One region of the Peribacillus sp. NPDC096622 genome, then DNA from elsewhere that is predicted to be linked to it. Evidence: riboswitches for the same ligand, from Rfam matches in the RefSeq annotation. Region 1 holds a riboswitch; the other holds the start of a gene.

Region 1 (4,203 bases):
TAAGGTTTTCAAACCTCTCATTACAAGCCAGGCATCCTGGACACCAAGGACCGCTCCAAAGGAGTTTTGGAGGGAACCGAGTCTTGCCGCCAATTCCGGATCTTTCACTACCGCAAGCCCAGCTACCACATCACTATGACCGGATAAAAACTTCGTCGCGCTATGAAGGACAACATCAGCGCCCAGATTCAATGGTTTTTGTAATGCCGGGGTCAAGAATGTGTTATCAACAAAACTTAAGGCACCGGCTTTTTTTGCGATATCACATACGGCTTGGATATCGGTCACTTTAAGTAACGGGTTTGAAGGCGTTTCGATGTATATGGCCCTGGTATTTGGCTGAACGGCGGCTTTGACGCTTTCAAGGTCCGTCATGTCAACGAAGGTATGCTCAATATTGAAACGGGTCAATACGCTCGTGACCATCCTGAACGTTCCGCCGTACACATCTTCGGAAATGACGATATGATCCCCGGCAGACAATAGCAGGAAGGCTGTTGAAATGGCAGCCATACCTGATGAAAAGGCAAAGCCATGAGTGCCTTCCTCAAGTTCGGCAATGATATCTTCAAGTGCTTCGCGAGTTGGGTTCCCGCTTCTGCTGTAGTCATATTTCCCGAATTGGTCGACATCGGATTGATGGAAAGTCGATGCATGCTGAATGGGGACGCTCACACCGCCCGTTGCCGGATCGAATTTATGTTGATTATGAAGTAATTTCGTTTCAAAGCTAAACTCATGATCTGTCATCGTAGTGCCTCCCTTTTTACATGTGCGAATGCTTGCTGCAAGTCACCAATCAAATCATCGCTATCCTCGATGCCAACGGAGAAGCGGAGCAGGCGATTACAAACCCCGTTTGCCGTTCTGACTTCAAGCGGTATATCGGCATGTGTTTGTGTGGCAGGATAGGTGATGAAGCTTTCAACCCCTCCAAGGCTTTCTGCAAAAGAAATTAATGAGAGCGATTGTAAAAATGGGTTGACCGCCGCTTCCTCAATGATACGGAATGAAATCATGCCGCCCCTGCCTGGATACAATACGTCCGTAACACAATCATGCTCCGATAAATAATCTACAAGTATCTTGGCATTCTTTTCATGACGCTCCATCCGTAATGCCAGGGTTTTCATTCCGCGCATCAACAGCCAAGAATCGAATGGGCTCAAGACAGCTCCAGTACCATTGTGGTGGAAGGCAAGTGCATCACATAATTCAGCGCCGCTAGCAACGATCAGTCCGGCGAGCACATCATTATGACCACCGAGATACTTGGTTGCACTGTGAATCACAATATCCGCTCCAAGCAGGATGGGTTGTTGAATAAGAGGCGTGTAAAAAGTGTTATCAACGATTAACAATAAACCATATCGTTTAGCCAATGCGGCAACGGCGCTAATATCCGTTTGCTGCATAAGAGGGTTAGTGGGAGTTTCGATGAAGATGGCTTTCGTGTGAGGAGTGATGGCTTTTTCGATATCCTCCAAACAACAAGTGTTTACATAGTCACACTGCAATCCCCATTTTTTAAAGCCTTGTTCTAACAAACGATATGTACCGCCATAAAGATCTTCGCTGACAATCCATGCATCCCCGGATTTAAAAAGGGCGAGTATAGTGGAGATGGCGGCCATTCCTGAACTGCAGGCATAACCTTGGTCGCCTTTTTCCAGATCGGCGATGGATCGCTCCAATAGCTGGCGTGTAGGGTTACCTGTCCTTGTGTAGTCGAATCCCGTCGATTGGCCAATTCCTTCATGGCGAAAAGCTGTTGAAAAGTATACCGGCGGATTGACTGTTCCTGTCGCCGTTTCGCTGCGATTTCCTAATTGAGCAAGATATGTTTCAGTTTTATACATGGTTTTCACTGCTCCTTTGAGTTAAATAAAATAAAAAAAAGTCTTCTTTAAGAAGAAGACTTTGATTAAGTAGGGACGAGTCATTCTTCTTATCTTCCAAGTTCATAAACTTGTGGAATTAGCACCTTTTCATTGGTTTGAAACAAATGAAGGTTGCTGAGGTGTCATCGGGCCATTCCCTCTACCTCTCTCGATAAGAGTTTAGATTATTCAATTTCTTTTGAATTTACTATATATACAAAATACTGTCAAGGGCATTTTGGGAGTGATGATATTTTGATGTTCATGGCCAAGTCAATTGGAGCCTAGCGGTATCTACATTTTATGTGTCAAAAAAGAATATCCGAATCTTCATATAAACATGAATGGCCAAAGGTTTTTCAGAAATATGGAAAGGGTCAGCCGGATATTTTTGCTTTAAAATAATAAAGTTTGTACAATGTATGGAGAGAAAGAATAATCCGACATTATTCATTTCATATGCAAAAAGTCTTCAATGAATAGTGCAAACATAGGAGGAGAACACATGGAATACAGAATCGAACGTGATACGATGGGTGAAGTGAAAGTTCCTGCTGATAAATATTGGGGAGCACAAACTGAGAGAAGCCGTAACAATTTCAAAATCGGTAACGAAAAAATGCCGATTGAATTAGTTCGTGCATTTGCATATGTTAAACAAGCTGCTGCAAAGGTGAACCATGATCTTGGTGATCTTTCCGAAGTTAAAAAGAATGCCATCGTCAAGATTTGCGGTGAAATCCTTGAAGGTACGCTTGATGAACATTTCCCGCTTGTAGTTTGGCAAACGGGAAGCGGTACGCAAAGCAATATGAACGTGAATGAAGTGGTCGCTAACAAAGGGAATGAATGGTTAAAAGAAAATGGTGAATCGGAAACCCTTCACCCGAATGATGATGTTAACAAGGCACAAAGCTCAAATGATACTTTCCCGACCGCCATGCATATTGCAGCCTTTATGGAAGTCACTGAAAAATTGGTTCCTGCCATCAAAGCACTTCGTGATACATTCGATACAAAAGAAAAAGAATTTTGGGATGTGGTGAAAATCGGCCGGACACATCTTCAAGATGCTACACCATTAACATTAGGACAAGAAATTTCCGGTTGGAAAGCGATGCTCGATAAAGATTTGGCGATGATTGAGGAAAGCAGCCAAAAATTATTGAACCTTGCTCTAGGCGGAACGGCTGTAGGAACCGGAATCAATACAAAGAAAGAATTCCCGGGACTTTCTGCCAAACAAATTGCAGCGGATACAGGATATCCTTTCGTCACATCTGATAATAAGTTCCATGCATTGACTAGCCATAACGAAATCGTCTACGCACACGGTGCTTTGAAAGCATTGGCAGCGGATTTAATGAAAATTGCGAACGATGTCAGATGGCTGGCAAGTGGTCCTAGAAGCGGAATCGGCGAAATTGCCATTCCGGAAAACGAGCCAGGCAGCTCCATCATGCCAGGTAAAGTCAATCCGACCCAAAGTGAAGCGCTTACCATGATTGCAACACAAATCGTGGGTAACGATGCTACAATTGGCTTTGCAGCAAGCCAAGGTAACTTTGAACTGAATGTATTCAAACCAGTCATCATCTATAACTTCCTGCAAACGGTTAAATTATTGACGGAAGGCATTCATTCCTTCAACGATAATTGTGCGGTTGGCATCACTGCAAATGAAGATAAAATCAAAGAAAATGTAGAGCGTTCCCTTATGCTGGTAACAGCATTGAACCCGCATATCGGTTATGAAAAAGCAGCCAAGATCGCCAAAACTGCATTCAAGGACAACTCCACTTTAAAAGAAGCGGCGTTGAAATTGCAGTTCCTGACGGAAGACGAATTCAAAGCATGGGTCGATCCTGCTAACATGGTTAATAAATAATTGCATAGAAATGCCCTCCCTCTGGTATTAGGGAGGGTGTTTCCATGTGTTAAAATAATGGAATCGACAAATACTGAAATCATAAGTAACGGGAACAGGAGGAAAAACAATGTCTATATGCCCGCTTTGCAACGGTCTAAGAAAAATCCATGTGAATTGCCCGGAATGCGGCAATGACCTTGAGGATAAAGGGAAATTCATGGATTATGCTGATGATTACAGTGCTTATATGGATATCGACATACTTAAAGAAAACGACGGATACCCTCAATCCCTTCAAAAAGGTCAATGCCCGCATCTCATGAAATGCCCTGAATGCGGACATGATGAAGTGGTATTGGTCCAAGAATGAACCATTCCTTTATTTGAATAAACGTAAAAAGACCCATTATGAATGGGTCTTTTTACGTTTAATTGGCAGATAACTTCATGCTT
Region 2 (4,203 bases), on a different contig from region 1:
TCACATGGGACTTTTGCCTATCAGGCGACTAAAGGCGCTGTAAGAATGATGACACAGACAGCAGCTTTGGAATTGGGTGCTTATGGCATACGCGTTGTGGGCATTGCGCCGGGCGGGGTTGACACTCCTATCATACAAGGTTATAAAGACATGGGAATCATCGATAAATTGAATGCAAGTCAAATGCGCGGTGAATTGATTAAGCCAGAAGCCATTGCAAATGCCGTCTATCTATTATCGTTAGAGGAAGCGGATGCGATCAATGGAAGTGTAGTCATGGTCGATGATGGCTATGCATCTTTTAAGTGATATTCATAAATAGAAAACATTGTCCCAACCAGACGATGTTTTCTATTTATGATATATGGGAATATTGAATTCTAATAGATCAAAGGTAATATTGACCGATTGATACCAGCGATATATCATGGGAAATAGATGGGTGAAACCGGTCTTATCTTTATAAAAGAAGGTTGATATTTTTGAAAAAAGGGCAGCAAACCAAAGAACGAATCATAAATGTAGCCCGGACTCTTTTTGCCACTAAAGGTTTTGACATGACAAGAACGAATGAAATTGCCTCTGCATGCAATGTTTCCGAAGCTACTATTTACAAATACTTTGACAGCAAAAAAGATTTGCTTTTGGCTACAATTACCCCTAATGAAAAAGAGGAATCCGAAGATGGGGCTAGCCATCTATCCACGGATGATCTAGTGGAGAATCATGTTGCCACCATGATAAAAAAAATTCTTGAAAATAAAGAACAGTTTTCGATATTATTTAGGGAAACACAATTCGATCAAGATATTTCAAAGCAATATGTAGATCAGATTTTCAAACCAAATGCCAGGCATATTGAAATACAGAAGAGAATAGATAGCGGAGAGATACAATATATCTCTGATATTATTTTATTTAATGTAGGGATCATTTCTTTCACATTGGCTTTATCTACACATTATGAGATCCATCAACAAAAAAAGGAGCCATATTTTACTTCTGAACGAATTAAGAGCATTGCTCAACTTTTGGTATATGGTATTCATGGGAAACAAAATCATACATAATGAAACGGTCATATTTAAGGGCATGAGCATCAAGCCGTAAATATGACCGTTTCTTTTTTCATTAAGAGTAGATGTCCAGAGTGTAAGATTTGACTTATATTTTTCAGACAATTACGATAAATGTATACTTCACGAAATGCTTTAAGAAAATTTTATCTGGAAATCATGTAACATTGGAGGGTATCAAATGAGCGATATCGTGATTTTATCAGGAAGTCCGGCTATTCCATCAAGAACGGACATTTCACTAAAACATATTCAATCATTAGTCGAAAATGCAGGATTTACTACAGCTTATTTCTCGATTACGGATTTCACAGCAGATGATTTATTCCAAGGCAAATATAATAGCGAGGATATCTCAAAGCTTTCAGAGAGAATTCAAGCAGCCAGAGGAGTCATTATAGGTTCACCGGTTTATAAGGCTTCTTATACAGGTGTATTGAAAGCCTTGATTGATTTGCTGCCAGAAGGTGCTTTTAAGGGTAAGCCGGTGCTGCCAATCATGATTGGTGGAAGTAACAGGCATCTATTGGCGATTGACTATGCGCTTAAACCATTAATTTCAATATTAAAAGGCGAGCCGCTGCAGGGGATTTATTTTGTTGATAAGGAAATAGATAAACAGAATCCAGAAAACCCGATCAATGATTTGCATTTAATTGATCGCGTCCAGAGTCAGGTTCAAGAATTTGTAGAAGCGATACAGTTAAGAAATTAATGACTTAAATAAATTAATTCCTTCTATAAAAAGACTGAACCCTAGAAATTTTTTTTAGAATAACACGAGTCAATAATAGGCTTATTAATGAAAATAGACTCATTTTTTTGGAGACTTTATCTAAAAAGACGAGTCTATTTTCGTATTTATATGAACATAAAATCATAAATTGAATAGAGTGTATAAAAATAACAGTTCATCCATAATATTAAACCAAGTTATTTTATAAGAAAACTCCATTGACAAGGATTAAATATATGTTAATATTTAAAATAATAAAACTTATCCAGAGCGACGGAGGGAATTGGCCCTTTGAAGTCCAGCAACCTGCATGATGGATGCAAGGTGCTACCTCCAACAAAATGTTGATCATTTTGGAAGATAAGGTAAAGATATTTACCTTGCGATCTTTCCATCATGGAAAGATTTTTGTTTTTTGTGAAAATTTTAGGCAGACCATAACAATGTAAGGTTGTATGGAATTATATAAATCTAAGAAATTTAAAATAAAATATTCGCGGATTTTCTTAAAGGAGGAACTGGTTTGGATAAAGAGAATCAGCTTGAAGAAATTTTTGAACGACTTCAAGAAATGCTTACTTCAATGAAATATGGATCCATTACACTTATTGTCCAGGATGGTAAAATCATTCAAATGGAAAGAAATGAAAAACTAAGAATTAAATAAGGTATCTGCTGACTAGAAAAACTAGAGGCGGGTTTAACTGATATAAAGAGAGTATTGGTTAGATTCGTCTCTTTTTCCTAGATTCAAATAACCCGGGGAATATTACAACGGGAATTGATCAACAGTTACTCTAACCTGATACAGCAAGTTTTTAGAGGGGGCTACAAAGTTGGCTGCATTAATAAACTATGAAAATTTCAATACAGGGGACTTCCCTGTATTTCCTGAAGGCAGTGAGACAAAAGGTGCTTTGGAAGTTCTGCAATGGGCGAATGACCATTACGGAGACAAACTGATTTATGCTTGCAGTTTTGGTATTGAAGGCATCGTGCTTACGGATTTATTGGCGAAGGTCAATCCTTCGGCAAAAATAGTTTTTCTTGATACAGATGTCCATTTTGAGGAAACTTACCAATTGATCGAGGAAGTGAAGAAGCGATATCCGAAGCTTTTGATCGAAATGAAGAAACCTGACTTGACGCTTGAGGAACAAGCGGCGGAATATGGCGATGAACTATGGCTTAGAGATTCCAATAAGTGCTGTAACATCCGTAAAATCATTCCGCTTACTGATGTGCTTTCAACAGCAACAGCCTGGCTTTCGGGACTGCGGAGGGAGCAATCCGAAACAAGGGCTAAGACCGAGTATATCAATAAGGATAATAAGTTCAAATCAGTTAAAATATGCCCACTCATACATTGGACATGGAAAGATGTTTGGCGCTATGCCCACAAAAATGGACTTCCATATAATGTCCTGCATGATAATGGATATCCGAGCATTGGATGTAAAACGTGTACTGCACCTGCCTTCAATGCAGATGATTTACGGTCAGGCCGTTGGCAAGGAGCTCAAAAAACGGAATGCGGATTGCATTTATCTTAAATAAATAGAAACCATAGGGGGAAATTAGCATGACAATCAGTATACCGCACGGAGGAACATTAATCGATCTTTGGGAACCAAAATATGATTTTAGTAAAATAACGAAGTCAATCGAAATCGATGAAATTGCTTTAAGCGATCTTGAATTGATAGGCACTGGTGCCTACAGCCCGATTAAAGGATTCTTTACAAAAAGTGACTATGATACAGTGGTAAAGGATATGAGGCTTAGCAGCGGACATGTATGGAGCATCCCGATTACGCTGCCTTTGACCGAAGATACTGCAGAAAGCCTCACTATAGGTGAAGAAGTAACATTAACCCATGAAGGTGAAACATACGGGGTTCTCTCCGTTTCCGATATTTACACTCCAGATAAGCAATTGGAAGCGACATTGGTATATCAAACAGATGATGAGAAGCATCCTGGAGTGAAAAATTTATATAACCGCGGGGATGTATATGTCGGCGGGGAAATAAAGTTGATCAAGAGAATAGAGCGTCCGCTATTTCAAGCTCATTATTTGGACCCAGTCGAGACAAGGAAGGCTTTCGCTGAAAAAGGATGGGAAACGGTTGTCGGTTTCCAAACGAGGAACCCTGTTCACCGTGCACATGAATATATTCAAAAGACAGCATTGGAGATCGTCGACGGCTTATTCTTAAATCCTCTCGTTGGTGCCACTAAATCAGATGACATTCCGGCAGATGTAAGAATGGAAAGCTATAAAGTGCTGCTTGATAAATATTATCCTAAGGATCGCGTCTCCCTTGCAGTTTTCCCTGCTGCCATGCGTTATGCAGGACCTAGAGAAGCCATTTTCCATGCGATGGTCCG

What was found. Region 1 has a riboswitch for S-adenosylmethionine ahead of ACIQYG_RS07305 (methionine biosynthesis PLP-dependent protein). Riboswitches for the same ligand answer to the same signal wherever they lie in the genome.
Region 2: another riboswitch for S-adenosylmethionine. It lies ahead of ACIQYG_RS09275 (YezD family protein); the one in region 1 lies ahead of ACIQYG_RS07305 (methionine biosynthesis PLP-dependent protein).

The regions. Positions count from the first base shown of each region.
Region 1 covers NZ_JBIWES010000003.1:175,073-179,275, reverse strand. The annotation lists gene metC (cystathionine beta-lyase) at 1-750, opposite strand, end outside; gene ACIQYG_RS07305 (methionine biosynthesis PLP-dependent protein) at 747-1,859, opposite strand; SAM riboswitch class I at 1,946-2,059, opposite strand; gene fumC (class II fumarate hydratase) at 2,386-3,768, shown strand; gene ACIQYG_RS07295 (hypothetical protein) at 3,878-4,120, shown strand; gene ACIQYG_RS07290 (ABC transporter ATP-binding protein) at 4,179-4,203, opposite strand, start outside.
Region 2 covers NZ_JBIWES010000004.1:74,563-78,765, reverse strand. The annotation lists gene ACIQYG_RS09290 (SDR family NAD(P)-dependent oxidoreductase) at 1-309, shown strand, start outside; gene ACIQYG_RS09285 (TetR/AcrR family transcriptional regulator) at 483-1,070, shown strand; gene ssuE (NADPH-dependent FMN reductase) at 1,258-1,791, shown strand; SAM riboswitch class I at 2,071-2,179, shown strand; gene ACIQYG_RS09275 (YezD family protein) at 2,336-2,479, shown strand; gene ACIQYG_RS09270 (phosphoadenylyl-sulfate reductase) at 2,649-3,365, shown strand; gene sat (sulfate adenylyltransferase) at 3,395-4,203, shown strand, end outside.